DNA from 3 places in the Cytobacillus sp. Hm23 genome. Region 1 is predicted to be linked to each of the others. Evidence: riboswitches for the same ligand, from Rfam matches in the RefSeq annotation. Region 1 holds a riboswitch; each other region holds the start of a gene.
The links. Region 1 has a riboswitch for cobalamin ahead of ACSVDA_RS03750 (ribonucleoside-diphosphate reductase subunit alpha). Riboswitches for the same ligand answer to the same signal wherever they lie in the genome.
Positions count from the first base shown of each region.

Region 2: it holds a riboswitch for cobalamin, as region 1 does, so the genes downstream of both, ACSVDA_RS23040 (energy-coupling factor ABC transporter permease) here and ACSVDA_RS03750 (ribonucleoside-diphosphate reductase subunit alpha) in region 1, are expected to answer to the same signal.
Region 3: it holds a riboswitch for cobalamin, as region 1 does, so the genes downstream of both, ACSVDA_RS22245 (ABC transporter substrate-binding protein) here and ACSVDA_RS03750 (ribonucleoside-diphosphate reductase subunit alpha) in region 1, are expected to answer to the same signal.

Region 1 is NZ_JBPXRQ010000004.1:35,197-46,154, reverse strand. It holds gene ACSVDA_RS03775 (DapH/DapD/GlmU-related protein) at 46-741, opposite strand; gene ACSVDA_RS03770 (Clp protease ClpB) at 1,772-2,116, opposite strand; gene ACSVDA_RS03765 (hypothetical protein) at 3,115-3,264, shown strand; gene ACSVDA_RS03760 (cupin domain-containing protein) at 3,301-3,642, shown strand; gene ACSVDA_RS03755 (hypothetical protein) at 3,865-4,272, shown strand; cobalamin riboswitch at 4,558-4,770, shown strand; gene ACSVDA_RS03750 (ribonucleoside-diphosphate reductase subunit alpha) at 5,060-7,321, shown strand; gene ACSVDA_RS03745 (ribonucleotide-diphosphate reductase subunit beta) at 7,337-8,380, shown strand; gene ACSVDA_RS03740 (hypothetical protein) at 8,819-9,820, opposite strand; gene ACSVDA_RS03735 (hypothetical protein) at 10,319-10,480, shown strand; gene ACSVDA_RS03730 (hypothetical protein) at 10,455-10,676, shown strand; gene ACSVDA_RS03725 (hypothetical protein) at 10,709-10,849, shown strand.
Region 2 is NZ_JBPXRQ010000060.1:11,273-22,230, forward strand. It holds gene ACSVDA_RS23010 (sirohydrochlorin chelatase) at 1-99, opposite strand, end outside; gene cobJ (precorrin-3B C(17)-methyltransferase) at 114-1,703, opposite strand; gene ACSVDA_RS23020 ((2Fe-2S) ferredoxin domain-containing protein) at 1,724-2,104, opposite strand; gene ACSVDA_RS23025 (energy-coupling factor ABC transporter ATP-binding protein) at 2,139-2,972, opposite strand; gene cbiQ (cobalt ECF transporter T component CbiQ) at 2,988-3,764, opposite strand; gene ACSVDA_RS23035 (energy-coupling factor ABC transporter substrate-binding protein) at 3,751-4,056, opposite strand; gene ACSVDA_RS23040 (energy-coupling factor ABC transporter permease) at 4,315-5,085, opposite strand; cobalamin riboswitch at 5,314-5,513, opposite strand; gene ACSVDA_RS23045 (MerR family transcriptional regulator) at 5,664-6,911, shown strand; gene ACSVDA_RS23050 (MFS transporter) at 7,011-8,303, shown strand; gene ACSVDA_RS23055 (histidine phosphatase family protein) at 8,707-9,273, shown strand; gene ACSVDA_RS23060 (Vps62-related protein) at 9,485-10,958, opposite strand, start outside.
Region 3 is NZ_JBPXRQ010000054.1:8,427-19,384, reverse strand. It holds gene cobD (threonine-phosphate decarboxylase CobD) at 1-204, opposite strand, end outside; gene cbiB (adenosylcobinamide-phosphate synthase CbiB) at 179-1,141, opposite strand; gene ACSVDA_RS22255 (adenosylcobinamide amidohydrolase) at 1,141-2,661, opposite strand; gene ACSVDA_RS22250 (FecCD family ABC transporter permease) at 2,627-3,679, opposite strand; gene ACSVDA_RS22245 (ABC transporter substrate-binding protein) at 3,645-4,667, opposite strand; cobalamin riboswitch at 4,971-5,218, opposite strand; gene ACSVDA_RS22240 (ATP-binding protein) at 5,441-7,216, opposite strand; gene ACSVDA_RS22235 (response regulator) at 7,213-7,929, opposite strand; gene ccsB (c-type cytochrome biogenesis protein CcsB) at 8,005-9,177, opposite strand; gene resB (cytochrome c biogenesis protein ResB) at 9,179-10,834, opposite strand; gene resA (thiol-disulfide oxidoreductase ResA) at 10,847-10,958, opposite strand, start outside.

The DNA of each region.
Region 1 (10,958 bases):
AGATTTCTCTCAGGTTACCATATATAATTAACTCTCTAGCGAAAATTAGAGCAGTCTTTTAATCTCGATTTGATTTATGTTTTTGACAAGTGAATTATTTTCTATATAACCTCGTATTGTTAGGTTGGGATAAGTAATAACATTTTTACCGATAACTGAACCAGGATTTAGCACACAATTAACTCCAATTTTCGAATCATCACCTACAATTGAACCTAGGTAATTTAAATTAGTTGGAATAGTTTTATTATCTATCGTCGTTACTTTTATTTTCCCTCCAAAAGGAACATTTTTAAAATTTGATAAATGTACCCCACCGCCAAGATTGACATTTTTACCGAGTATAGAGTTACCCACAAAATTATAATGAGGAGCACTAGATCCATTTAGTATTATTGAATGCTTGATTTCTGAGCAACTACCAATTATACAGTTATCACCAATGATTACGTTATCTCTAACATATGCCCCGTGATAAATCTTAACATTTTCTCCGATTATAGCGGGTCCCTTAACGTAAGCACCTCGTTCTATAAAACTATTTTTACCAATAAATATATTTTTATTATTCACAGAATTCTCATCTTCTACCTCTCCATTTATAGTAGGATTTTGATTTGAAAATATTGTCTGAATAAAATTAGGTAATATTTGTAATACTTCCCAGTAGTGTTCTTTATCACTAAATATTTTCTTCATAAAAAAATCTTCATAGGTTAAAAGATCTTTTATTTTATACAACCAAATCCCTCCTTTGGCAATTACTAAACTTTGTTACAAAATACTATGTATAAAAGATAGTAATTATTCAAGGTACATACGTGGTGTAAACGTCAAGTATGTGTTATGTTACCTAACTTTCTTTCAATTCTATACATTTAGTCATCGATATGTTAGTCCTGACAAAATTCTATCAATTCTTTCTGATTAAATATTCAAACTAGAGAAATAACACTAGAATAGAGTCCAAGACAAATGATAAACAGTGATGGTAAAATTGTATATGCCGTTGTTATTTGAAAGTCTAATTGATGAGGTAATATGAATAAAAATAGATAGAATACATAAATGGGTTTTTGTAGCTAATGAGTATAGTTAATTATCTTGGTTGTAATTTCACACTACCTTACAGTAACGACAATTTGGATGAGAAGGTTTTTTAAATGATGAAATAAGGAATCCAGTAAAGAAATATTTTTCAACCAAGAATATATACGAGGTTTTTACTGATTTAGGTGTTGGTATGTCGTTTAATGCTAACAACCAAGACCCTTACTATAATAAAAGTAATAAAGAAGAAAAAGAGAGTTTCCTTACGTTATGTGATTTTTTAAAAAGATACCTTAACTAAGGGGATTATTGCGAGTGATATACTTGTTGATTTGGAGAAGACGAAGAAGATAGAAATTATGATTTAGACCAAACTATCGACCTTAATAACATTGAAATCAATAACATCTCGATATTCGAGAAAACTTTATTGATATTAAGGAGATAGTATTCAGTTAACAGTGACTTTCACGAATGAAGCTTCCCTGAAAAAGAAATTCAATCTAAGAGCAATCGACCCGAAACCATAACAGTAGATTATTTTACATAAAAAAGATATCTTAGTTTTTTATTACAGTAGTAGGCCATAAATATGGTAAGTGGATCTGAATCCGCAACACGGTGACTATTATTAGGTACTCCCATTTGTTGTGCTTATCTACCACAACATGGTGCTTGTATATAGAAGTGTGAGTACTACAAAAGTCCAACAGTAGAGATTCTACTGTTGGTAAACGCCATGATCATTTTTATATTTCAACCATTCGTTTATTTCATTCATAAGGTACATTCTTTTATCACCAATTTCAAGATAAGGTAGAAATCGATAGGTATCATAACTAGATAACTGAACTTTTAAACCATCGTCTTCATTAATAATTTCATTTAGTTCATCTTCAGAAATATGTAGATATTCAAGTAATTCAGACTGAGTCAATAAATCATCATACTCTTCTTTTTCTGTATCTTTTTGAGTAGAATTAGAGACTATGTGAGCACTCCAAACTATTGAGGAAGAAAAGATTAAAACATATAGCAGATATAAGAAGTATTTTTTATTTTCCATAGATGTACTACTACCCCTCTCTATCTTAATATACCTCATCTATAATATCATATAACAACAAGTTTTTTATAACTCAGAGTGTGTTATTTTTTTATGGTTTTTATATTTCCACTACTTGTTATCTACTATTAACTTACACGATATGGAGTAAATGTGAAATGCAGGTACGAGTAGATTTTTAATTTTGTGGCATGTTATAAAACTACAAGTTTGCCAGTTATGATAAAATTAGGAAGGAAATATGAAGGTGAGCCCTTAAACATTATGACAGTTTAGTAGATGGGTAATTATGATGAAAAATAACTTATGGTCAGGAATATTGATGTCTTGAATAGTGTTTAATAGTTGGTTGTTAGTAGAATTAATTAACAGCTTCATTAAAGGGGCTGGTTTAGATGGACTATCGTTTTGTTTATTTTTAGTGGGATTAACACTTTTCTTTTATGTAGGTAAAAAGAATGGTGGAATTAGGTTTTAGTTTTCTAATAACAAATATCTTTTTCTACTAACACTTATTAGTTTAATAAAAAATGGAAGTTCTTATCAAATTGACGATAATCTGGAATAAAGGTTAGCCTCTATTTTTATGGCCATATTGTGGAGGAATTCTTAGATCACTTATTGGACATTAACTTTCCAAATTAGTCTCTTCATACTATGGCGCCATATAGCAGATTATTATAAAAAACTATTATGTATTTTGCTAGCTTCAACTATCATTACAAATAGAAGATACATAATAATCCAACATAGGAACAAATGGTTTAGACAATCCTACAAAAAATGATTTTCGTAAATTCACATTTGACTTTGTAGTCGAACACTCTACAACAACTACACGAAAATTTGAATTCCCCGAGCGTTGGATATGGAAGGAAACCACAAACAAAATAGATAACCTTCAAGATAGATATTGGTTTGGTAAAGGATATAGTCGAAATAAGGATAGTGAGCACTTTGCAAATTATGGGTGTGAATTTGTTTTTTACTCAAAAGGGTTGAATGAAGAAGAAATAAAAAAGGCTTTTAATTCCATAATTTTTAAACTTTATTTAGACACAGAAGAAGGAGAAAGAATTGAAAAGGAATATAAAGTTGGTAAGTTAATTAAATTCGATAGCAACGAAAGTTCTTTAAACAACTGGTGAGGTAGTTTTAAAAAAACTATTGATGGGGGTATTGAAATGAAAATAAGCAAAAGCAATGCTGAACATTACATATGGGGGGATAACAGTGACGGGTGGCACTTAGTGAAAAATCAAAATTTAAGTGTTATTCATGAACGTATGCCAGCTAATACGTCTGAATCAAATCATTATCATAAAGAAGCACACCAATTTTTCTTTGTCTTATCAGGAATAGCAACCATTATAGTAAATGGTAAAGAGATAACCTTAAATCCTCAAGAAGGAGTTGAAGTTCCTCCTTTGCTACCTCACCAAATGTGTAACAAGTCAAATAATGAAGTTGAGTTTATCTTGATATCTCAACCTTCAAGTAAAGGTGATAGGTTTTTGGTAGATTAAATTGTTTGAACAATTTGGAGATGTATTCTAAACATAATTTAAGCAACTTCAATACTCTATTTCATCATGATGAAGAATTTTGCTCCTAAAATAAAACATTTAATATAAACCTCGTCCTAAAAGATATTACTTTTTCCAAAATGGGTCAACTAGAAAAATGAATCGCTGATCTTATAATCCGAATGCGCGTTTCTTTAAGAAACGTGCCTTTTTCCTTTTTTTGTGCTTTATCATTTTTCGGTCAGAAGACCCCCACTTCAAACCGAAAATGATGGAGGAGAATCCGTTGTCATAAACACTTACAAAAAACAATTAGGACATTTCAAAATCAACAAGGAAAACTCAATATCAATTGGTTTATCTGATGCTAACCTTACTGGATTTCTTACAGACTATTTCTTTACACACTCAGACACTGGGGAGAAATATCTGTATGGAATAGTGAATATGTCTAAAAATGTAAAAGAAATAAGAGTTAGTTATGATTTACCTAAGACGAACAATTTGCCATCAGAAAGGATTACAAGAAAGTCTTCAGTAGAAAATAATTTGTTCTTGTTTAATATGGGTGATAACACAGAAATGGGTGTAAATTGTTGTTTTCTTTTTATGATGGAGATGGCAATTTAATTAAAAAGTCTTCTGAGTTTGCTTATTAAACAAACAATGGGGGGTCTTGAAGGCTATTATCAATCTCTTTTTTATTTTTATTGAATTCGCACCATTAATAATGAAAAAAAGACAGTTTAAGAGCTATTTGACGGAAAGTTTTTAGAAAGGGTAAACAACGCATAAAAATGTTAAGTGGCGTGTAGTTCAATATATTTTTTATTGCAAGAAATGTCAAAACCTATTATAATTTAAATGGAAATTCAATATTTAGTAGTATAATTAAGTTGATAATACAATATTTTGTTATCTAGTAAAAAAGGTGTCGGAAAATCGACATAGGTGTTCGGAAAATATGGAACATCTCTTTATAGGGAATTTGGTGAAAATCCAAAACTGTACCCGCAACTGTAAGTGCTGATGAAATAAGCGAAACCACTGTGAAGTACGATTTCATGGGAAGGGCTTAAAGTAAAGCGAAGCACAAGTCAGGAGACCTGCCTTTTTTATGAAGTGCTATTTTCTTCGGGAGTTGGGAGAATAGGACGAGGAGAAGAAAAATCATTCAAACATTTTTTTTGAATGATTTTTCTTAAAAGGGTGATAATTCTCTCTTTTACATATCCATCGTTCTGTTCGCTCATCTTACTAAGGATGAGCTTTTTTATATTTTAGGATGAACAGGGTCTAGCTCTGCCTTCTAACCTATTGAATCACCACACAATATAACTAGCTTGTGAAATGTTTTCATTGCATGTAGGTGGCAAGCGAGATTCATACGCATTTTTATTAAAAGGGGATGGAAAGAATGCAAAAGGTATTAGTTGAGTATCAGCAGCTGGCTGATGGTACGTCTGAAATGGTTTTAGATTATGTTCAAAAAATAGCTGATAGATTTCCTCATTTATCATTTGATGAATATCGAGAGAAATTGATGCTAGCATTTGAGAATAAAGATGAATGGCATAATGACCAACTAACTAACGTGTTAATATTATCAGCATTGGAAAGAATTACAGCGTTAGAGCCTGATTGGACATTCTTTGCTGCAAATATATACCTTGATTCGCTTTATCAAAAAGCGGCTAAAAATAGAGGTAAGCAGTCAGGTTGCCAATATGGTTCCTTTTATCAATTGCTATTAAAGCTGACAGAGATGGGAATTTATAGTCCGAAATTACTGGCACAATATTCAAGAGAAGAAATTGATTTATTAGCAGACATTATCGTACCAGAGCGGGATCAACATTTTACATATATCGGTTTATTAACATTATCGGATCGCTATTTGGCGAAGTCTCATCAAGGAGAAGTATTTGAGCTACCACAAGAGCGATTTCTCATCATTGCAATGACATTGATGAGTAACGAAAATAAGGAAAATAGATTAGCACTTATTAAGGAATCGTATTGGGCACTTTCTAATTTGTATATGACGGTTGCAACACCAACACTTGCTAACGCTGGAAAAAGCTATGGTCAGTTATCAAGTTGTTTTATAGATACAGTTGATGATAGCTTGCAAGGAATATATGATTCAAATACAGATATCGCGAATTTATCTAAAAATGGTGGAGGGATAGGTGTTTATTTAGGAAAAATTAGAGCGAGAGGTAGTGACATAAAGGGTTTTAAAGGTGTTTCATCAGGGGTTATACCTTGGATGAAGCAGTTAAATAATACGGCGGTCTCTGTTGACCAGCTTGGTCAAAGGCAAGGAGCGATTTCAGTTTATTTAGATGTATGGCATAAGGATATATTGTCGTTTCTTGATACGAGATTAAACAACGGAGATGAAAGGCTACGTACACATGATCTATTTACCGGAGTGTGTATACCTGATGTATTTATGGAGGTTGTTGAAAAACGAGGTGAATGGTATCTTTTTGACCCACACGAAGTAAGAAAAACAATGGGTTTTTCATTAGAGGATTATTTTGATGAGGAGCTTGGCAAAGGGTCTTTCCGAGATAAATATTGGGAATGTGTCAACAATCCTAGACTTTCAAAAGAAGCTGTAACGGCGATAGATATTTTCAAGGCTATTATGATTTCACAGTTAGAAACAGGAACACCATATATGTTCTACCGAGATACAGCAAATAGAGCAAACCCAAACAGACATAAAGGAATGATATATTGTAGTAATTTGTGTACAGAAATTATGCAAAATATGAGTCCTACAGTTGTTGTTGAACAAAAGGTAGATGATGGACAAATCATTACTGTGAAAGAGCCTGGGGATTTTGTCGTTTGTAATCTATCATCAATCTCATTAGCTAAAGCAGTTCAGGATGATGTCCTTAACCGATTAATAAAAATACAAGTTCGTATGCTTGATAATGTAATAGATTTAAACGCAATTCCTGTATTACAAGCAGAAATAACAAATGAAAAATATAGAGGGATTGGGTTAGGTACATTTGGGTGGCACCATTTATTAGCATTAAAAGGTATAGCGTGGGAAAGTGAAGAAGCTGTCGCTTATTGTGATGAACTGTATGAACAAATTGCGTACGAAACGATTCAAGCTAGCATGGAATTGGCGAAGGAAAAAACACCCTATCCTGCATTTTATGGATCAGATTGGGAATCAGGAGAATATTTCGAATACAGAAGATATCATTCAAAGCAATGGATTGAGTTAAAAGGAAATGTTAAGAAGTACGGTATTCGTAACGGCTATTTGCTTGCAGTAGCACCTAATTCATCAACTTCAATTATTGCAGGGTCTACAGCAAGTATTGATCCGATATTTAGAAAAGAATACTCTGAAGAGAAAAAGAATTATAAAATACCAGTTACTGCTCCAGATTTAACACCTCATACAAATTGGTATTACAAGTCGGTTTATACTATTGACCAAAAGTGGAGTATTATGCAAAATGCGAAACGACAGCGTCATATCGACCAATCGATTTCATTTAATATTTACGTTCGGAATGACATAAAGGCGAAAGAATTATTGGAGCTTCATACACTTGCTTGGCGAAATGAATTAAAAACAACCTATTATGTACGGTCAACATCGACTGCAAACATTGAAGATTGCGATAGCTGTCATAGCTAGAAGAGGGGGATATTGATGATTACAATTGCAAAACGAGAGCTTATGGATACACAAGCACCAAACTGTTCAACAAGTATTGTCAACGGGGCAAGTTCAAATATATTAAACTGGGATGACGTCCGTTTTCCTTGGGCATACCCAAAATACAAAATAATGTTAGCAAACTTTTGGACACCGTTTGAAATTAATATGGGCAAGGATATAAAACAATTTCCTCAACTCTCTCAAGTTGAGCAGGAAGCTTTTTTGAAAATCATTGGATTATTAGCTCTTTTAGATAGCGTTCAATCTGACTATGCAAGTAAGGTTGCTGACTATATTACAGATTCTTCTGTCAATGCACTTATGATTATGCTGGCTCAGCAAGAGGTCGTTCACAATCACTCGTATTCCTATGTTTTATCAAGCATCGTACCAAAAAAAATTCAGGATGAAGTGTTCGAATATTGGCGTACAGAAAGTACATTACGAAAACGTAATGACTTTATCACGAATGGATATAAAGATTTTACTAAACAACCATCCATCGACAACTTTTTGCACTCGATTATTTATGATGTGATTTTAGAAGGCTTGTTTTTCTATAGTGGCTTTGCTTTCTTTTATAATTTAGCACGAAATCAAAAAATGGTTGCAACATCAACGATGATTAATTATATAAATAGAGATGAACAAATTCATGTAGGCTTATTTGAAAAAATATATAAAGAAGTTTTGAAGGAAAATCCAGAGTATAACACTCCAGAACTGGAGCAGTATGCAATTAGTGCATTCCGGAAAGCAGCAGAATTAGAAATTGAATGGGGACGTGAAATAATAGGTAATAAGATGGATGGAATTGTATTTGAGGAATTGGAGCAATACATTCAATATATGGCCAATAAACGTTGTCATCAATTGGGGCATGGTAGAAATGTTTTTCCTCATGCACCGATAAAAAATCCATTGCGATGGATTATCGCTTACCAAGAAGTCGATTTAGGTAAAACAGACTTTTTTGAACAAAAATCTCGTCAATATACAAAAGCATCCGATGTGAATGGTTTTGATGATTTGTAATAAATGAAAGCTTCATAAATGGTTTCTAGAAACTTAAGGGGTATCTGTAAGTGGAATCTTTGTGTTTTTTTAATAATCATCTTACCCACACAACCTTTTAGAGGGGCATTCAAAATGGAATATAACTGAATAGGATATACTATCGTAAAGTACTAGTACCATACATTAAGGATATGGATATTGAAGATTATTTAATTAGAACACGTTAAAAAAAGCATCTCAATCAATAGAGATGCTTTTTGTTTAGAGAACTATTAGCTTCTTAAATGACTTAAAATCCTTGTGAGTACGTATGCCCCCAAAGCATAATTAGTAGCAGAATCAAAAATTCATTACCGCTTCTCATTAAAGTATAAAAAATACCGAGATGTTGGTCATATATGTACAGAATAAACAAAAGTGTAAGTTCTACGATAGTGACGATTGGACAGGAAATTATTATTTTTTACCAACAATTTCTTTAGTTTGGGCAATTACAGTTTCTAAGCTATTTAATTCATTAGGGTCTTCAATGGAAATAGAATAGAATGTATTACCATCAGCTAAAAAAGATGCTATATCAATACTTTCGTATGTAAAGCCTAGTTTCTTAAACGTGTTTAAAATGTTAAAAGCTTCTTGGCTAAAAGCCTCTTTAGAAACAAAGTAAGCATCTGGAGCATGAGGTTTTATGGTAAGGCTAATTCCAATAGGTTCAACTCCAGAGTATATATCCTTAGTAAGGTACTTATTCTTAGGAAGTGTAACATGTGAGCTCATTTCTTCTATGGGAATATTTGTATTTTTATTCAGCATTACCTTGAACATTTTATTTATCAATTCACTTTGACTCTTTTCGATTCGATAATGGTAATCATCGAAAATACTATATTTTTTATAATAAAGTCTTCCTTCATCTCTTCTGTCCTTTTTATTTATAACATCAACAATATGTTCATTTAAAATTGAATTATAATGAACACCTGAAATTTCTAGATCACCATTATAGGTTTCGTTAATGTAGATCATAGCATTATTCTTAGCGGTGAAATACTCTAAAGGAGATCCATAAATTGAACTGTGCACGATTATGGATAAGGTTGCGAAGATAATGCTGAAAAGAAATGAAATAATATACTTAATTTTTCGATAATTTTTATTAAACTTTATAATACACACTCCTAATAAGTAGGCTGCGCAAATTTCTATAATGTTGCTAAATAAAATGAAGATATTAATATCAGTAGCTTTTGAAGCACTTATTATATAATGCACTATTAAAGTGGTGGATAGCATCCACCATATCTTGTATCCAACAAAATATAAACAAAATGCAAGAAGTAATGTAATAGGCAAAGTAGCTAGTAGACCATGATCTAAAACTGTGTAACTAATTATAATAGCTGTTAGTAAAGTTCCACCAACATCCCTGAATTGATGAACTAATTCTTTTGTGTCCATTAGGCATCTCCCCATGTTAAATATTAGGTTTTCTCTATTCTTAACAATATCATATTTTACAAGAAATATTTTTCAATATTACAAGGATTTTTTTGAAGCTACAAGAATACCATCTCCTTAGCATAGATTAAGCTGGCGATAGTCAGCTTTTTTGTAGATCAATCAATGCTGTATTAAATCTAGTTTGTATAATAGCAGTTATGAAAAGTTGTGGAAATAAGTACATTTACATAGATTTCTACACATTTTAATCACGGGATATATGTTAGTCCAACCTTCTGGTTGCCGAATTCCTCTCCAATGGCTACATGGGCAGCAGGACAAACCCTTATAGAAGTTGGGGCAGATATAAATGAACCAATGGTTAAATCAATGATTAATTATTTGATTAGTACAAATGATTTGGAAACAGGGATGTGAGCTTCTGTACTACTTGGAAATAATGATTATCCACATGCACCTTGGTGGCATTGGCAAGTAGGCGTTCAGAACAAATGGATGTTTAACCCTAGTTCAGAGTTGGCTGCCTATCTTGTTCATTGGTCTTCTGAAATAGATGAAGCTGCTGAAATTGGCTGGAACTCCATACAAAAAGCAGTAAATCATTTAATGGATCAAAAGGAAATGGGTAGGCATGAAATTAACACAACAATTATGTAGAATAATAGAGCCTTATGAAGCTATATTTAATTCTAAACTTTCATATACATTACACAACGTTAATGAAAAAATCATGGTGCTGGCCGAGCAATGTGTCGATAAGAATGTATCTGCCTGGAATGAAGGTTATAAAGCTCTTCCCTTAGATTTTATTGCTAGTCCAAAAGATCCTCTTTGTGATAGGTTTGGTCATTAGTTGAACAAAATCTAGATTTTTATGTTAAACAAATGTCTGATGAAGGTATATGGGATTTATCATGGAGTTGGGAGAGTTATGAAGAACAATTCGAAACTGCACGAAATTATTGGAAAGGAATTCTTGTCGTTGATAGATATAATAAACTAAAGAAGTTCGGATTATTGGAATAGAAATTCTATTATTACCTAATGATTTGATAAAACTATTGATTTAGTTCAAATATGTGACTTCAGTCTTTCTCATAAATTGATTATAAGGGACATAAAAATGATAATAAAA
Region 2 (10,958 bases), on a different contig from region 1:
ATCATCTATACTAGGTTTCATATTTTCTATAAACTTTAATACTTGTTCATTTCCTTCTGGATCTCTACTTCCATGACCAACAAATAACACTGCCTTCATTGATAATCCTCCTTTTAATCAGCACACGGTACCGGTTCAATTGATAGATTTGGTGACACATCTTTATACTGGTAACCCTGTATTTCCTTTACACGTTTATAATATTTATGAAAGCGCTCGTTCGGATGCCCCTTCTCCTTATACTCTCCTACGATATTTTGTATTAATGGAACCAGACTTTCAGGTTCAATCCCTTCTGCGACTAGCTGTCCAGCATGAGCAGTTCTACCAACGGTTTTCGCCCCGAGAAAGAGGTCGAATTTGCCTTTACGAAATACGATGCCAATATCATCATTCACTGCACCATAGCAAGCCATCGCACAGCCGTTAAAACCGATATGAAGCTCCTTTGGAACATCTAAACCACCTATTAATGCTTGTATTTCCTCAGCCTGCGGTATGGAGTCAAATTTCTCTCCATCACAAAAATCACATGCCTTCATAGTCGCTACATCACCAACCGGTGCAAGTAAAAAGCCAACATCCGTTAGTTTATTTGTGACTGTTTCAGGGCTTGAAGTAGGAATATGAAGTAAAATCTGGTGATTAATTGTATACTCCATCGTTCCTTTATCACCAACAACATCTGCAAGAACAAGCATTTGCTGCGGCGTAAACTTTTTGTTAACGACACCTGGACTGACAGCTACTTCAAAAATTGACTCAATATTTGTTCCTACATATGTTGACCTCTCATTCGTTACCCCTTTGTCTTGATCAACCATAGCAATTGCCTTATTTGCCATATCTAAAGCTGAAGGAGACTCTTCCTTACCTCCGTGCAATGCCCAAGGCTCGTTCTCTCTTTTTAGTCGTTCATGTGGTTTCAATCTCTGCTCTTGTGTTTGCAATGTGTATTTTCTTTGATAACCTCTTGGCGTAATCATTTTGTTATCATACATAAACGTAGTGGAATTCCCAATAATCACAGTTGTTAACATACCAATATCGTGATCAAGCATATCCTGTAAGGTCGTCATAACGACATGCTGTCGATCTCTATATGCACTTTTTACTAAACCAACTGGTGTGTCTGGAGAACGATATTTTAATAGAATTTGTTGCGCTTCAACAATTTGTCTCGTTCGCTTCCCACTCTTTGGATTGTAGAGGGCGATGACGAAATCAGCCTGACCGGCTGCTTCAATTCTTCTTTCGATAAGCTCCCAAGGAGTCAAATGATCACTTAAGCTAATCGTACAAGCATCATGCATAACAGGAGCACCTAACAATGAAGCGCATGAATTAATTGCAGAAATCCCTGGAACAACCTCTACCTTAACTCCCTCAAGTTCTGACCACCCTTTTTCAATTAACACCTCGTATACTAAGCCAGCCATGCCATATACTCCAGCATCTCCGCTTGAAATCACAGCTACATATTTTCCTTCTTCCGCTAACTTAACCGCTGCTTGTGCACGACTTACTTCTTCTGACATGCCTGTGCTTACTATTTCTTGATCTGTTATAAGATCTGAAATGAGATCTACATATGTTTTATAACCAATAATACAATCACTTTCAGCGATGGCTTCCTTGGCCCTGTTAGTAATATGGCCTTCACTACCTGGCCCGAAACCGACAATGAGTAATTTTCCCTTCAAGCTAACCCCTCCTTATTCATTTACTTTTTTACCACTGCTTTTTCTTTCGAAATCCCAAGTGGACGATCACCTTGTAACTGCATCCCCGTATTTGTTGTTGTATAGCTCATCGCATGTGTAAGGGGCTGTCCTTGTGAAAGGTGTTCGGAAACAATCTGGCGACCTAGTTCTGGTGTAACTTTCTCGTACCACGTACCCTCTGGATAGACGATTGCTACACACGCATCCTTACATCTACCATTACACCTCGTTCTTGTCGTATGTACAGTTGAATCGAGACCTAGTCTTTCAATTTCTTCACGAATAGCTACTGTAGCTTCTTCACCACCTTTTCTCATGCAGCTTGAACCATTACATATCAACACGTGGTGTTTCGTCCCTTGTAAATTCCATGTCGTCAATTTCATCCTCCCCCTTCAATAAAGATATAAAGTTCTATATTTCTGCTAAAAGCTTCATTATTTCATTTTTTGTTTTTGGAATGGTACATGAATTAAATCGATCTTTCACTCTTAACTGTTCGAAGACATCAATGATCCACGGTTTCTCTAAGTGACTTTTTTGTAAAATCGCATCGTCTCGAAATACTTGATTAGGTTTGTCTTGAGCTATGATGCTCCCTTCATTCATTACAATGATCTCATCAGCCCATTCATAAGCTAAATTCACATCATGTGTAGACACAATCATTGTTTTGTTCTCTGTTTGAATATCATGTAATACATTCATAATTTTCTTAGCATAGTATGGATCTAGTCCTGCTGTCGGTTCATCTAATACCATGAGTTTCGGCTCCATGGCGACTATTCCCGCAATGGCCACTCGTTTTTTTTGACCAATGCTTAAAAAATGAGGTGGCTTTTCTTTTAATGCAGTCGTCTCTGTTAACATCATTGCCTTGTCCACAGCTAGCTCCACTTCGCTCTCAGAAAGCCCCATATTTTTAGGTCCATATTTTATATCTTGATAAACACTAGATGAGAATAATTGAGAGTCAGAATCCTGATATACAATCCCTACCTGTTGACGTAATCTCTTTATCTCTTTGCGCTTGTACCGTAACGTTTCACCTTGAAAACAGATGGAACCACTCGTCGGTTGTAAAATCCCATTGAAATGTAAAAACAATGTTGACTTTCCAGCCCCGTTATTTCCTAACAAAGCAATTTTCTTTCCTTGTTCAATAGATAGAGAAATATTGTTTATAGCATCAGTCCCATCAGGATATTGGTATGTAATGTTTTCAAGCTCTATAATTGGTGTACTCATTAAACAGAACTCCTTTTACATAGCTGATGCTACGAATGTAAGCGTCAGCATTGATATCGCTACGATCCCCCAGTTCAGTGGATGATATTTATAGCTGCTTTCAATTTCATAATTACCATCTTGTCCACCACGTGTATCTACAGCTATTTGTAGTTCTTTTGCGTACTTCATAGACTTTACAAACACTCCTACTACTAGCTGACCTAAAGAATAAATTGATAGACGGTAATGTTGATAGCCAAGTCTAGAAGCTTGTGCGATATAGACTTCTTGAGCTTTATCTAAGAGTACAAAAATAAATCTATATGTGAATGCAACGAGTTCAATAAATAGTGTTGGCAGTTTCATTTTCTGTAGAAGCCATAAAATATCATGAAGCGGCGTAGATAATATTAAGAAATACATGCAACTTACAGTTGATAAAACGGTAAAAAATAAGCTTGTGACGATTGATATATTATGTGTAGATATATACAACTGCCACGTACCAAAAGTCATTGACCATAAAGAATTAATTACTTTGTAGTCATACGGTGCAACCGAAATAAGAATAGGTATAATACTTGAAAGCAAAAAAAATGATGGTAATAAAAGTAGCTTTATATAATCACGTACTGAGATTTTCGCACCAAAAACTATTGCCATGCTCATGATTAACAAAGTTATAACAGCAATGACTTCACTTTTTGTAATAAGACAGAAAAACAAAAATAAAAATGTGAAAACTGCTTTCTCAATAGGGTGAACATGTCTTAGCTGATTCAAATAAGCAAGCTGGTCAATCCGAAGCATGCTTCACCTCACTAGAAGATTCAGTGGAGAATTTTTTTCTTGCTCTACCATAGCCGATAACATAGCCGATTATAATTGCACCTATGGCCGCTTGTAAGGAAAATAGCAAGCTTTCTATCTCACCGCTTGGTGGCTCCCATAATACGTTGAACCAAGGCTCATAATTAGGTGCTATTTCACCAATCGCTTCTTCAGCTTGTCCATCTGCCCCACCAAATTCAGCATCCTGCTGTAGTACTAAAGGAACAATAGCCAACAAGATGACCAACACTATTAAAATCAGATTTTTCATTAATTAACATACCTCCTTGTTTCAAATAGCTGTTTTCGCATTAATTGTTACTTTTCGTAATAAAAGCTAAACAAGAATATAACTAGTTCAGGGCATCTTTTCTTCGCTAAAAACTAAGAAAATTATTTCATACACATCAGATACTCAAATGTAAGTGAAAAAAATCATATACGATCAGAATCCTAAAAACTGGAAAAATAGCTGTAGCATAACTAATTGAGTTACTTCTCTTTTTGCTCAAAATACTACCTTGTTGTTCTAAGCTTTTTTTGAACTCATACTAACTGGAACATTTAATAGCTGTAATTCTCGAACATTGTATTTTGCAAGCAAGTTCATAACTACTACTGTTAATAGTCCCTCACTCACTGCTAAAGGAATTTGTGTGAAAGAGAAAATCCCACCAAATTTGATAAAAGATGCTACAACTCCTCCAACCTCAGTCGGAAATGCCAGAGCCAACTGAAAAGCTGTCACAGTATAAGTACTTAGATCTCCTAACATGGCTGCTAAAAAAACTGAGACTGCAAAAGAGAAATTCACTCTCAAACCTGCTTTAAATACAAAATATGTAACCATTGGTCCTACAACAGCCATTGAAAATGCATTTGCACCGAGTGTTGTGATACCGCCATGAGCTAGCAATAATGATTGAAACATTAATACAATCGTCCCTAATACACTCATGACTGTTGGACCAAAAAGTACAGTACCTAGCCCAACACCAGTCGGATGTGAACTACTTCCAGTTACAGAAGGGATTTTTAATGCTGACAACACAAATGCAAACGCCCCTGATAGCCCAAGCATCGTCTTCACCTCGGGGTTTTCTTTCACTTTTTTTCGGATGGAGTACATCCCAACAGCCAAAAATGGAATCGTTAAAACCCACCAAAAAATAGCCCACCCAACCGGCAGAAAGCCCTCCATTATGTGCATCGCATATACTGGCCGAAATGAATTCAGCCAAAAATAACTAGTCAAACCAATAATAATTGTTACGAATAGCCAAGCATGTTTTCTTTTCATCAGTGAAAGCTCTCCCCCATGTTTATAAAGGCTGATTCCAAATATATTGATACACACGAATATTGCTCGTGGTTACTACACAAAATTAGAAGATTCCGAAAGAGCCTTTATGTAAAATAAAAAGAGCACTCAAACCATAAAGGATCGAGTGCTCAGAAAAAGTCAGTATTAACTATATGTTTACATACTAATTCTTAACAACACCTCCCTATATTCCCGTAGGTTACAATCGTGTTACTTAAACAGGCAGGTCTCCTGACTTATCTTCAACACTTCCTGCGCCTTCCCATTTCTTTACGAAACAGTGACACATATGCAGGTTGCTCAGACTTACAGTGGCGGGAACCGCGTCGGCTTTACACCGAACTTCCCTTTTAAGTTGTACACAGCTTTTACTTATGCACAACACCTGTTTATTTCATCATTCAGTTGTTATAATTCAGTATATTCTAAATTAAATTATGAGTCTAGCTTTTTTCATATCATGTATATTTGTGAAAGGAAATTCCTAATAGTACGTGTATAATATAATAAATATTAATTTGATTTCTAATAAAACAAAGTTAAGGTGACTAACTATGAAAATAGGACAATTTTCTAAAGAAAATAAAATAAGCATAAATACAACTAGACACTACATAGACCTTGGCTTAATAACACCTGAGAAAACATCCGGACAGTATCAATTTGATGAACAGTGTCACAGAGATGTAAAGGATATTATTTACTTAAAAAACCTCGGCTTTTCGTTAAGTGAAATAAAAACAATCTTTCAATATAAAAGACTTGGTAAATTATCCGCACTAGAAAATAACGAATTTTACAAAGAGATTTTTGTAGAAAAGCTACATACGATAGAACATAAAATAGTCGAATACGAAGAAACGAGACAAAATTTGCAAAATGAACTTACCCATTTAAATACAACGAATAAACCTAAACAGCTTAAAATGGGTATGAGCTTATCAGTGCTCCCACTTTTAGAATGTAAAAAATGCAGCGCTGCTTTAAGCATTAAAAATGGAGACATCGTTAACAATCAAATCTTACATGGTGTTCTTCAATGTAACTGTGAGCATCAACACTTTATTAAAGACGGAATTCTCTTCACCCCACAAACCATTCATCATGCTTACCACGTTAAAAGTCCAAGTCATATGATGAATGAATTCAACTATTTTATATCAGATTACATTAAGGAAACAGATGAAAAATATTTAGATCACCTATATCAGGCTGTTGACTGGTTTTATAAAAGGGTTAATTTTGAACAATTAACGCATAAAATATTGCTCCATCTTGGTACCGGAATTGGTTTCTCATTAAGGCATATATATAACTCCTTGCCTAAAGATTGCCTCTATATTGCGGTTGATCATGATTACCAACGACATTACGTATTAAAAAGTATTTTAGAAACTTATGAAGAACAGAAAAATATCTTATTTATTTGTTCTGATTTCCTACATATTCCATTAAAAAAAGAAGCAGTCGATTTTTTAATTGATACAGGCAGTTCAGAGCATAGCTTTCAACATGAAAACTTTTTAATAGAGGAAGTACAGCTTTATTTAAAAGAAGAAAGTAATTTAATCGGTGCATATTTGACGTATGAAAACTATCATATAAAAAATGAAATCAAACCGTCTTATAGACAAAACTTTCAACTTAATAACATCAAAGAAAAATTAAAAACTTTACGCTATGACCTTGTCGACGATATGGTCTCTATTCCAGTTGATCAATCCCCTGGAAAGTATGAATTGCAATTACTAGATGGCGAGAAGATGTATACTTATCTTTATTATGGAAAAAGGTTGGGTTAACCCGACCTTTTGTAAATTTCATCGTAAAAAAAACGTAAATCCTACCTTGCTATTGCCCTTTCCCGATGAATTAAGATTACTATAAAGGAGGGGGAAATATTGAGGAATAAATTAAGTCAAGTGTTTGATCCAAAATCTGATGTAAAAAATTTGATCTTACTTTCATTTGGAAGCATTGTCTCGTTATTTGGATCTTTCGTTTACTCATTTGCTATCAGTTTATATGTTTTGACAGTAACAGGTTCGGGGCTTTCATTTGCAACAAACTTAATATTATCTATTATACCGACCATTATTTTAGGACCTGTAGCTGGAGTTATTACAGACCGTCTGAACCGTAAATTCATACTAGTTTTTAGTGATGTATTAAGTGGCGTGGTGCTTCTTGTTTTATATGTAATTAGTCTCCATGAGCTCCATTTATATTGGATTTATGCAATTACATTTATTTTAAATGTTTTCAGTACATTTGCTAGTGTGAGCATTGAATCATCTAAACCGAATATTGTTCATGAAAATAACTTAATGAAGATCAACGCGATCACAAGAATGATTTTTTCAATTTCTTTTACTTTAGGACCAATTATAGGAGGAATGGTATTTGCTTTTGTTAATATAAAAACCTTTATATTAATAAATGCTATCTCCTTTATCATTTCAAGTATAAGTGAGTGCTTTATTAATTTCCGATTCAACGAAAAAAATTCTCCTAACAAAGAAAAAGACCACTTTTTCATAGAGTTAAAGGAAGGTTTTTCCTATATTATTTCTCAAAAAAAATTACGAGGCATTATCGTTCTGTCAATACTTGTTAACTTTTTTATTACTTTATCATCAACCATTCCAGTTCCGTTTATTATTACAAATGTTTTAAAACTTCATTCTACTGCATTCGGAATCATTGAAGCGGCATTTCCAATTGGTATGCTAATTGGATCTATTTTCATTGGAAAATTTATTTCAAAGTTACATTATCATAAGTTTTTAATACTTATGACTATGATCATCTCCAGTTTAACAATCCTCATTAGTGGACCATTGCTCTTTAACCAAACTTATCACCCTATTTTTTACACAATATTTTACTGTGTATTAAATATAGGCTTTGGGATTTCTTCATCATTTGTCGATATCCCTATCATGACGTTTATTCAACAAACGGTTCCTGACCAGTTAAGAGGGAGAGTTATAAGTACTGGCTTAACTATTGTTAAGACCGTTGTACCGATCGCTATGATACTGTCAGGAACACTACTAAACATCATCTCACCTTATTGGCTACCATTAGTCGGAGGATCAACACTGTTAAGCATAAGTTTATATATGTATTTCACGAAAGAAATAAGATCAATATCGTTGAGACACCATACACAAAATGCGGAAGCACCTTAATATAGTTAAAAAAGTTTTGAAGCTGTATGCGATTAAGTTACTGCATATCTGCTAAGTAATAACAATTTGCATTTAGCAAGGAATGCGAATTTAATAGGCACTTTTTGTTAGGCTGTTTTCGATTGTTTTTCCTATTAATAAATATACATGAGAACAACTCAAGCTTCGGTGCATCTTTTCTTCTTAAAAATATTGATATAACAGCAAAGTATACTAAAACAGCCTTTTGTTATCTTTGTTGCTTTATTTCACTTAAATTCGAGTAACTGATATGTAGGATATGATTGTTATAGCTTAGAAGAAGAAAATGTGAAACTAACTGCTTTATCCACTTTTATATCTTAGTAAGAAAAGAAACGATCTGTGGAAAAAAACAATATCAAATTTAAATGAAGGTGATTATATGAAAACAAACTTATTTTTTGTGCGCCATGCTCATTCTACTTATACACCTGATGAATTAGGTAGGCCTCTGTCTAAACAAGGTCTATATGACGCAACTAACGTAACATCTATTCTTAAAGACGAAAAAATTGATATCGTCATATCTAGCCCTTTCAAAAGAGCGATACAAACAGTTGACGGTATTGCTCAGCATAGAGATATGGAGATAGTACTAAAAGACGACTTTAAGGAGAGATTATTGTCTGACGGACCAGTTGAAAACTTCCTACAGGCTATAACAGCCGTTTGGGAAAATAAGCAGCTTTCATTCAAAGGTGGGGAATCAAATATAACTGCTCAGGCACGAGGTGTAAAGATAACTAAAGAGATATTATCAAAATATGAAGGTAAAAATATAGTCGTCGGTACACATGGCAATATTATGGTATTAATCATGAATTACTTTGACCCACAATTCGATTTTGCCTTTTGGAAACAACTCACCATGCCAGATATTTATAAATTATCCTTTGATGGACATGAGTTAGTAGATGTCTATAGATTGTGGAGTTCTCAAAATCATTAACAGGATCCATCATTAAGTAGACTCGCTGCTTCACCCGTTGTATCAAAAGAGATGAAAGAGGCTGGGGGAAAGCCCAATTAAAATGAAGAAACCGCACGAAATCAATTTATAAACCTTGATTTCATGCGGCTTTATTTTTGCGTAATGTATAAAAATCAGTAATTTTTCAACTTATGTCCAAGCCTCTTTACGCTCTTTACTTAGTATGAACTTATTCTGAAGGCATTGTAAAGTAAACATAGTCTGATTCATAAGTAATTTGGTCTTGAGTTATCCCCCATTTAACAAGCATTTTAACTCGATATTCTGTGTCAAAATCCGCTTCTTTTGTCCAAACATCATTCCAATCAGTCGGGTTTAAAAGTTTATAATCCGTGTAACCCCATTGTCCATTTGGATATAACTTCTCACGTCGTAAATAAACATACTCTGGGCCACCTACATCGTCAACATTTGCGAGTAAATCAACAATCATTAGATTACCGCTACTATAGATCCCCTTAATTTCAACTGGTTTTGGCATTAGATAATAGCTCCAAGGGGAAGCATATTTCTCATTATCCACTGAATTTGTAATCGTTAGTTTCATTCTGTATTGCGTATCCCATACAGATTCTCTTTCCCAAGTTGATTTACCAGTCACGTCATAATCAGTATAACGCCATATCCCATCTTCATATAACTTTTCACGTCTTAAGGTCACAGTATCGCCACCGCTTATGCTTACTGCAAAATTCAGCTTCATCATACTAGTAGTATGAGATAAATCCGTAATCATTGCTGCAGGTGGTTCTTTGCCGACGATAGTCCATGGTGTAACTTGTCCTTTGTCCAATAGTACTTCTCCGTTTTCTTTCAATTGCACTTGAGGAAGAAGCCATTCTACTGTTGAAGGAAAGTATAGTTCATTACTATGCAAATAAACTGTAGGAGCGTATTTTTCAGCATATTCTTCTGCTTTTTGTAATTTTTCTGGATTCACTCCTAAGTCCGTAATATCATTATTATGACTTGCACCTGTCACATCCCTAAACCACCCTTTTGACACTCCTGGCCCTTTTGGACTATCTGGGCACGAAAGATTGCAGAGATCCACGGCATCAGACGTTCCACTTTCACCCCATCTTCCTTTAAAATCCATCCATGGTGTATTTTGTTGATTGAAAATAATAAAGTTATCGTCAGCGATATCCCATTTATGTCCTCTATTTGTATAATCATTTCCAAACCCACTTAATCTACTATGCTTCCCTTCAGTCCAATAGTTAGCATGACTTTGCTCAGCAGAATATATAACAGGGTGAGTAGGACCATTTTGAAATTCAAACTTAGATGAGTCAGTCCAATCATGTTCATTATCATGAGCTGAAGGAAGTATACTTTCAATTTCGCTTGTGTCTTTATTAACCAGTATCTTTACCCCTTCCCAGTCACCAGCATGAGCACCACTTGGAATAATACCTAGCCCTCCTATACTACCATTATATGGATAAAAAAAGCGGTAGTTTAAACCTATATAATCTTCATATTCTAGAACTTGGACATACGCTTTTGCTGTTTGTAAGTTACCCATTCTAACAAAGATACTAGCGTCCATCTTAAGGTATTGATCAGATTCTGCTGCATTGGCAGTATTCAAGGTTATAAAAGGAGAGAACAGTAGAACAATTAACATAACAATGAAG
Region 3 (10,958 bases), on a different contig from region 1:
AGAAATAGCAGAATATAGTTCACTAGACTCAATGTCTGGGTATTCAGTGACAAAGTGGAAGCTCTTGTTAAATTCGTCTTTTAAGGCGATAGGAGCTCCTAAAGGATTAGTGTTAACACTAAAATCTATTATCCTTTTTGGAGGTGCGATATTATATGCCTCGTACAGTTTTTTAGGGTTAGCGCCATGTGTTGGTACTTTCAATGAACATCCCTCCTAGAACATAGAAAATAGTACACGCTATAACCGTTCTGATCATCACTTGATTTGCCATATCTATATGCTTTACAGTCAATGCAACGATGGGTTCACCAATTGTCGCTCTATTTGATGCAACGCCCTTATAATAGTTAATCCCCCCTAACTGAACACTTAATATCGAAGCCATCGCCGCTTCTAGCCACCCACTGTTAGGGCTGGGATGTTTGCTAGCATCACGAAATAAGAGTTTCATACATTTCTTTAATGACTGCTTTGCCAATGCTACATTTGCAACAATCATTAATACTCCAGATATTCGACTAGGAACAAAATTTAATAAATCATCAAATTTCGCCGCCGCCCAACCAAATTCTCGGTATGTTTCATTTTTATAGCCAAGCATTGAGTCGCACGTATTTGCTGCTCGATACATTACAGCTAAAGGGCCACCTCCAAGTATTGCGAAAAATAAAGGGGCTGTAATACCATCGCTCGTATTTTCGGCTACAGTCTCAACGACTCCACGAACAATTTCTGATTCATCAAGCTGTATCGTATCTCTTCCAACAATCCAGCTTAATTTCTCTCGAGCTAAATCTAGATTTTGATCAGCTAAAGGTAGCTTAACTTCAATGGCGGCTTCCTTTAAACTTTTCGTTGCGATTGTTGTAAAGATAAACAGTGCCTCTACAAGCATGCCAATGACCCAATGTAATGAATATAGGTAAAATATAACTGCCGCAGAAATGACTGTTGCAAAACCACAAACTACTATGACTGTTATTACCCCTTTGCTTTTTCTGAACCTACCTTCATTTAACGCATTATCACACTTCTTAATCATCCAGCCAAAACCTCTAACTGGATGGGGAAGCCATTTTGGATCTCCTATTACAAAATCTAAACCGAGCGCAATAATAATTGCAAAGATATGCTCTATCATTCACGACCACTTCTTCTTATTTTATTATGTTGAATAGCTTTCCTTGTCGCTTTATACACAGTATGCCCAATCGCTTTACCAACAGGAGTAATAGATCCTGCATATTCTATAAGCTTATTTGTCTGAGATGCTGCAATGACAATACTATCCGTCGAGGTTCCACTTGCTATAGTTGCTGACAATGGGTCCATTATATGTTCTTCATGGAGCGCTTTTGTCTTTGCTTCAGTAGCTATCATTATCGCTTGTACAAATGCTGCTTCCGTAAGTCTACCTTCAATAAAGATCATCATATTAATCGTCCCTGGATAAACCACTTCTTCTTCTCTATGTATTGCTCTACTCACATCAACTGCATTTGATGTACCTGCGGTTATGACTGTAAATATGTTAAGGTTGTCAAGAGTAAGCGTTTCCGTAGCTACATCTTCTAATGTTGCTGCGGTCATCATGCCGATACAATCATGACTATTCATACTATGGCTTTGCAGAAATGACGCCATATCTTGTTTTGGATTGCTGCAATCATAATTTTTGTGGACGTGACGGTTTACAAAGGTACTTTTCCAACCAATTCCATCACCAATTATTGCTGAAGAAAGTGTTTTAAATGGTTGTTTAGTCTTTATAACAATTATTTCTTTAGATGTGTCCATTGATATTTGTGACATCAACCCATTTTCTTGTTGTAAAGTAGGTAATTTGGGGACGAGTGATATTAATGTTTTCGGTACTGTAGAGTGCTCACCTACAGTTAATTGTGTTCGGTATACGCTCGTTAAATCTCTTTCGTTAAGTACTTTATTAGGCGCGTCCATCGCAACCATTTTTCCATTATTCAGCAAAAGAATTTTATCACAATAAAAACTTGCTAAGTTAAGATCGTGAAAAATTGCAATAACAGTTAATTCTGATGTCTTAGACCATTGTGATAAAGAATCTAGTAAACGAATTTGATACGATATATCTAGATGATTGGTTGGCTCATCTAACATGAGTATTTCAGGCTCTTGTGCTAATGCACGTGACAAAAACACTCTTTGACACTCTCCACCACTTAAAGATGCTAAGCTCATTTGCTCCATTCCCGTTAAACCAGTTAGTTGAATAGACTTTTTTACAACGTTCTCATCTTCATCAGTCCACTGAGGGAATATCCCTCTTTGGTGAGCATATCGACCTAATTTAACTGTTTCTTGAACTGAATAATTAAATGATGCTTCAATTGTTTGAGGTAAAACCGCAATGATTTTCGCTAGCTTTTTTTGCTCATATTTTGTTATCGACTGGCCTTTTATTTTTATGTCGCCTGTATTAGCATGTAACATTCCACAAATTAATTTTAATAATGTTGTTTTCCCACTGCCATTAGGCCCAACTACACCTAAAATTTCTCCTTTTTTAACAGTGAAGTTAATATCATCCAGCACTTTTTTTTGATTATAATGATAACTAACTTCCGTTACATTAATCATGACAATATCATCCTCTTCGATTCGATATAAAAATATAAGCAAACACAGGTGCACCAATTAAGGCAGTAATGACTCCTATTGGTAGCTCACGTGGAGTAATAATTGTTCTAGCGACTAAGTCAGCAATAACTAAAAATGCCCCCCCATTAAGCATTGATAATGGCAATAGACGAATATGGTTCGCACCCCATAAAAGCCTTGTAATGTGAGGGATAACTAAACCTACAAAACCGATTGTTCCTGACACAGCAACAGCTGCACCTGTTAATAATGAAGAAGCTGCCAAAATGGTCATTTTTCGTTTTGCCACATTAACCCCTAAAACTTTAGCTGACTCTTCACCAAATGAGAATGCATTTAACTCTCTTCCATTTACGAGTAGTAATACAGTGCCTACCATATAAAAAGGTAGAATAATCTTAATATAATCCCAACCCCTCATCGCTACACTACCTAATAACCAGTTAATGATTTGTCTTAATTCTTCACCAGTAAGTGCAATCATTAAAGAAATAATAGATCCTAAAAATGAGCTAAATATAATACCAGTTAAAATGATCGTTTCCACAGACATTGTTTTCTCAACCGCCCGGGCAAACACTAATACGAGTATGAGAGATAGAAAGGCAAAAGAAATACTAAATATCGGTAAAGTAAATTTCCCTATAAAAGGGATATGAATACCAAAAAAAAGCACAATTACTGCTCCAACTGATGCTCCAGAAGATACTCCGAGTGTATAAGGGTCTGCTAATGGGTTTTTTAACAACCCTTGAAATGCAGCCCCTGCAATCGCTAGAGAAGATCCAACTATAAAAGCTAGGATCACTCGGGGTAAGCGTATTGCCATAATAATATTAACTACTGCTGTATCAAGCGTCTCTATTGATCCTAAATGAAAAACACTATAAAAAAGAACGTTTAAAATAGTAGAAAAGGGAATCGATAACGTCCCTATCGAAACCCCTAACAAAATTGAAAATATTACAAAACATACAGTAATAATATATGGTAGAACACGGCTTTTATTGATAAATGTCAGGATAGACAGCTTTTGCAAGTTCTTCTACTCCTTCAATTAAACGTGGACCAGAGATTGTTACTAAATCCGAGTTAATATCGAATACGAGCTTATCCTTAACTGCTGGTACCTCTTGCCAAGCATCTCGATTTAATACTTGTTCTACTGCATTTTCAACATAATACCCATATGTAATAACAATAACATCTGGATTAAGTAATACCGCATCTTCCTCAGTAAATTGTGGCCAACCTTCTTGATCACCAGCAGCATTTATTGCTCCAATCGCTTCGAGCATTTCATGCATAAAAGTACCTTTTCCAGTTGTATATAATTGAGCATCTACCTCTATCCAAACTACCTTTTGATCAGCTTCTTTAATTTCTGCTGATTTCTCTTTAATAAGATTCAATTTTTCTGTCATATCACTTATGATCTTGTCTGCATTTTCTTCTGTTCCTGTAACAGTGCCAATCATTTTAATTGAGTCATATACTGCTTGAAATGATGTTGCATCGTTAACAACGACCACGTTTATACCAGCATCTCGTAGTTGTTGAAGACCTTCAGTAGAGCTATGCGCACTTGAGGCATGGGCAAGAACGACGTCTGGGTTTAATGAAATTATCTTTTCAACATTAAATTTTGCTCCTCCAACCCTTTCTATCTCGGCTACTTCTGGTGGATAATTAGCCCAATCACCAACACCAACCATTTTATCACCTAAACCTAACGCAAAAGCTATTTCTGTATTACTGGGAATTATCGACACAATTGCTTGTGGCTCTTCTTCTATTGTCACTTCATTACCTAATCCATCCGTAATTGTTACTGGAAAGCTAGACTCTGCTTTATCATCAACTTTAGTTTCCTGTTCTCCGTTTGTAGACTCTGATTTATCATCAACTTTAGTTTCCTGCTCTCCGTTTGTAGAGGCAGCATTATTATTAACCTCTGTTTGACCGCAACCTACTAATAAAATGAATGATAAAATAACGATAAAGACAGTGGGGAAGTACTTTTTAATGTTTAACATCTTTTTTTCTCCTTCTTTTTTAATATGGCTGTTTTCGCAATGATTGTTGTTTTTCGTATTAGGAAATAGGAAATACACATGTTCACAACTAGAGTTTCGTGGCATCTTTTCTTCTATACAACGATGAGAATGATTTTAATCCTCTGTTGGTAGGAAACAATAATGTTTAAGAAATAAGCCTAAATAGAAATAAGCCCATCCGAATTGGATGAGCTGTTAGACGGCATCATAAATGTATTGTTATTAATAAATACACTACTCGACCGTCTCAATACTCAATCCCCGAAGAATTGAAAACGTATATAGTGCTTGGCAGGTCTACTGACTTATGCTTCATCCTACTTTGATCCTTCCCATATGGCTAACAATATGTATAATATTATTATTCCATACAGTGGTAATATCATTTCGTCCACAAATACAGTTGCGGGGGCAGTTCTAGATTCACACTAGAATTCCCTTTTAAGTCTTTATGAGAATGTTTTAAAATTCTCTTTATTCTGTAGTATAAAAGAAAAGACACCTAGCACTATTTATTTTTTAGGCTGTATACGCATTTATTATTGTTATTCATGCAAAGACGTTAAGTATAAAGCTGATTGCTTAAAATCCACTTCTATCATTCTAATTTATTAACAATAGTAACACCATATACGAAATGAGCCTCTTTAAAATTTCTTTTTCATAATACCCGATTATTAATATATTGACAAGAATAATCTGACTGCTTGTCAAAAACTTAACATGACATAATTGCGCATTTATTATTGTGGAATAAAGAATGAAAATGTAGTTCCTTCATCTATTTTACTATGAACAAAGATGTTTCCATCGTGTGCCTCTATCAAATTCTTTGCAATGGCTAAGCCAAGACCAGTACCTGAACGTCCACGCGTTCGAGCTTTATCTGCTTTATAGAAGCGTTCAAAGACAAATGGTAAGTCCTCCTCAGGAATACCTGACCCAGAGTCTTTGACGTCAATTTTCAAACCATCTTTTATAGAATTTACTTGTACAACAACAGTTCCCTGCTCATCAGTATAACGTATTGCATTATCAATTAGATTTGTTAATACTTGTTCAATCCTATCAGGATCAAACATAATTGTGTTATGTACTACGTTAATATGCACATCCAATGTAATTAACTTATCCTGTGCCAATCCTTGAAATTTGCGAATTATTCTTTGAATGTAAGGCTGAATATCTATCTCTTCTAAATGCAAATTTAAATGACCAGCTTCCATTCTAGCTAAATCCAGCAGTTCATTCACTAGCCTACCCATACGTAAAGATTCATCATATATTACTTTTGCGATATCTTTCTTTTCTTGATCGCTACTAGCAATATCATCAATGATCGCTTCACTATATCCTTGTAACATAGAAATTGGTGTTCTTAATTCATGGGAAACATTCGCAATAAAATCTTCTCGTAGCTTGTCTAACCTTCGTTCTTCAGTCATATCTCGAAGTACTGCGACAGCTCCTCTGACAAATTTATTATCATATAACGGACTCATGACGATAACCCAATTCCTACCTTGTAAAGTGATTTCTATCGTCTGTTCTTTCTCAAAAGAAACAACTTGTTTAAACAATTCTCGAACTTCTGATGGTAGTTCTTCCGTAGGCTTCTCTAAATTACCTTGCTCATAATACCATGCTTGCAAAAATTGCTCAGAAGGTGGGTTTGAAACTAAGATCGAGCCATCTTTATTAAATGTAATTACACCATCAACCATACTGCTTAAAATACTAGATAACTGCTCTTTTTCTTGACTTAACGCGTTCATATTATATTTTAATTGTCGCTCCATTTGATTAAAAGCAGTCGCTAAATCACCAATTTCATCATTCGTTAAAATCGGTACTTTCGTATCAAACTTCCCCTTTGCCACTTCGAACGCTGCTTCTCTCATTTTAAGCAGTGGAGAAGTTATTCTAGTTGACAAGAAAAAAGCAAATATTGTCGTTAAAACAATTGCGACTCCCGCAGCTAAAAGTATTAGTTTAGTTGTTTGGTGCGATGTCTCTTCTACAGCCCTTAATGACTGATATATAATTACTGCGCCATTTTCTTCGTTAGAAACTTTTAAAGGTGCAGCAACTAAAAACAATTGGCTGTTTTTATCTACTGGAGCTGTGATTTCATGTAAGTATTTCTTTTCGCTTATTACTTCCCTGTTTGTAAACACCCTAGCTAGTTGTTTATCATTAAAGATCGATGATATTGGCAGGTTTTCTAGTACATTACTATCAGGTGAATACCAATAATTTTCTTTATCATATACAATAATGACTTTCGTCATCTCATCAATTAATTCCCATGAAATATTCCGTGCTAATTGTTTATCATCATATTCTTCCATAATCGAGGCTATTTTGGTCGCTGTTTTTGTTAGATCATTCTTTGCCTCATTGACATGATAATTTTCAAAAAACTGGAGTAAAAGGACGGTTAGAATTGATAATACGAATGAAACTAATAGCAAAATGGTAAACCATAATTTCCCTACTACACTTCGCCAAAGTTTCATTCATTGGTTACCTCAAATTTGTAACCCACACCCCAAACAGTTACGATCATTTTTGCTGCTTCTTCAGAAACACGATTTAGTTTTTCACGTAGACGTTTTACGTGTGTATCAACAGTACGTAAGTCACCAAAAAATTCATAGTGCCAAACTTCTTTTAATAATTGCTCTCTATCAAACACTTTATCAGGAGCCTTGGCTAGAAAATAAAGAAGCTCATACTCCTTAGGTGTCAGACTGACCTCTTTCCCATCCGCAGATACACGATGTGCATCATTATCAATAGATAAATGAGGGAATACAATTACATCTTTTGTAGTTGTTTCAGTTTGTAAATAAGAAGTCGGTGAAGATCTTCTTAACAATGCCTTGACTCTAAGTACAACCTCTCTCGGACTAAATGGTTTAACGATATAATCATCTGTCCCAACTTCAAACCCTTGTACACGATTCACTTCTTCACCTTTTGCAGTTAGCATAATTGTAGGTGTCGCCTTTTTCTCTCTAAGTTCTCTACATACTTCAATGCCATCCTTACCAGGCATCATTAAATCTAAAAGAATGAGGTCATAGTCATTTTCAAGAGCTTTAAGTAAACCATCATTACCGTTATCTGCTTCTTCAATTACGTAATCTTCACGCTCCAAATACATCCTTAATAGTCGTCGAATACGTTCTTCATCATCAACAACTAATATCTTAATTTCTCTTTCCATTTGTCTCGTCCTCCTCAGACAATGTTTATAGTTGAAATTGTTAACGTATAGGTTTATGCGTATGTGTCTTTATGATTATGCGTATGAATGTAACCCTGCAATGACTAAGTTAACAGCAACTAGATTAAACATAATAATGGCAAAACCAATTACCGCTAACCATGCTGATTTTTCACCGTGCCACCCTTTAGAAAGTCTTAAATGTAAAAAGGCTGCATAAAAGAGCCACGTAATAAGCGCCCATACCTCTTTTGGATCCCATCCCCAAAAACGATTCCATGCTATTTGCGCCCAAATCATCGCAAAGATTAGCCCGCCTAATGTGAAGATTGGAAACCCAATAGTTACTGCACGGTAACCTATCTCATCCACTAGATCTAAGTTAACATTTTTCACAATAGGCTGCAATGCAGCACCAATTCTTTTCCGGAGTATTAACCTCAATATGCCGTATATAATTAATCCTGTAATTAATGATAATAGTAATGTATTTAATTTTTGTGCATCGATTACGGCAGGCATACTTATTAATGGCTCAAAGCGTTCAGCTGTAAGAAGCTCCCCTTGATATGGTCCAACTAAAGCTGGAAGTTGATAAGTAACCTCAAGTGGCTGTTCACTTTTGTCAACATATGAGAATGTCGCTTCATAATCTAAAACCTTAAACCCACTAGTAATGGTAATAAAACCTATTGTACTTACTAAACTATACAATATTAATTCAAGCCAAAATGTACGTTTACTTTTCTTCGATTGATCTACTGATCTAACTAAATAAATTAACCCAGCAGCAAAGCTTACTGCAAGAATTGCTTGACCTGCTGATACAGTAATAACATGTATGTATAACCAGTCACTTTGTAACGCAGGAATTAAAGGAGAAATGTCAGTTGGAAACATACTAGCATATGCAATAACTAGCATAGCTATTGGTAGTGTAAACAAACCGAGTACACTAGCTTTATAAATAATATAGATAAAGATGAATGCACCGACTAACATCATTCCAAAAAACGTAGTAAATTCGAATAAGTTACTGACTGGCGCATGTCCAGCTACAATCCACCTCAAAATAAAATAACCAAGCTGTGACACAAACCCTAAGATCGTAATAATAATCCCAATTTGTGCCCAACGGTTTTTTTTATTATCGCTGCGTTTGTTGCCTATTGTCCCTCCAAAAAAAACTGTTGCAATTAAATATAATAAAAAAGCAATATATAGTAAATTACTACTTAATTCTGCCATATTAATCCCCCTTTGCCTGCTTCTTACGATCTTCTACTTGATCAACTGGCATCACGAGCTGAGTACCCTCGATAATTGATGTAATGTCCTTTTTCAAACTAAACCAATTTTTATTCGTATGTCCTGCAATATAAATCAAATCCCCTTCACGCTTAAACCAAATCCGACGATGATTCCAGTACATCCCTTGGATAACACCAATCATAAATATTGCTCCACCTATGGCTATAATAGCTAATGAAAAATCACGCCTTACAGTTAGCCCTGAGACATTTACCGTTTCAATTCCTGAAAAAGCCACCTTATATTTATTATCTCCATTAGGCTCAATATTTTGTCGTATTGCAACAAAGCTTCTTTCACCTTCTGGAGTATCAGGTGTATACATTTCAAATACAAAAGCAGGATTATTAGGAATTTTTAATTTTGTATCAGGTTCACCATTACTATTTAAATAGTAATCCGGAAAGTATTTCAATAACTTTACTTGATAACCTTCACCTAAATCATACTCTTCCTGGGGATTATGAAGGTCTATCGTTAATTCACCGAGGCTTACATCCTCATTTTCTTTTTCTACTAATTTAAAGGACATTTCACGAAATTCATTTAATTTAAAGTCTGCCTGGTATAACGCATAATGGTCATATTTTAGAGGTTCATTCACACGGATAGCAAAATCTTTGATTTTTTTGAGCTCCGGTTCCGCACCTGGAATAAAATCACCGACACGTTCATATAACGTAACATCAGTTTGATAGTTTTTTGCTAACACCCCATCGCCAATTTTCGCTAACGCATCTTCAAAAACATCTTTTTCAGAGTCTTTTTCATAGACATCTAACTTAAAGCCATGACTTTGTAAATAATATTTCCCATTCGTACCTGGGATTTCATTAGTCTCTCCATCACGCATCCATAATGACTTATCAATATAGACCCCTGGTACCGATCGAACGAGTACACCTATTAAAAAAATGATGAGTCCAACATGATTTACATATGGCCCCCACCGTGAGAACCTGCCCTTTTCAGCAAGAATATTACCATTTTCTTCACGGACATTATACCTTTTCTTTAATAGCTTCTCTCTCACTGTAGCTAACGAATTTTCACTACCTTTTAGTTGAGATTCACTATAAAGCCTTTGTCTTTTTAAAAAACTATGATGTCTTGAAATACCTTGTTTTTTTAATGCACGATATAATGGAATCACTCGATCTAAACTACAAATAACGAGAGAAATACCGATACTCCCTATTAAGATTAAATACCACCATGAGCCGTATAACTCATGAAAGCCTAATTCGTAATATAATTTTCCTGTCACCCCATACTGAGATTCATAGTATGCTGCTGGATCAGCCTTAGCTGTATTCGGTATATACATTAATTGCGGATAAATCGTTCCAAATGCTGAAGCTATTAAAGTAATAACTATTAACCAAACACCAACTTTTACAGAAGAAAAGAAATTCCATATTTTATCAATTACCGTTTTGTTATATGTTTGTGAACGCCTTGCGCTACCATCATAGCGCATATCAACTTGCTTTTGCTCTTCATTATTAACATTATCAATCTGCCTTCCACAGGACTCACATAAAACCGTTCCATGCGGATTTACGTGTCCACATTCACACTTAACGTTTTCCATTTCTCTAACTCCCTATGGCATGATGCTTTCCATGTATTGTTTAACATCACTTTCACTCATGGTTTTGTTTACAATATCAACAACTTTTCCATCTTTGTCTATTAAAAAAGTTGTTGGCAAATTC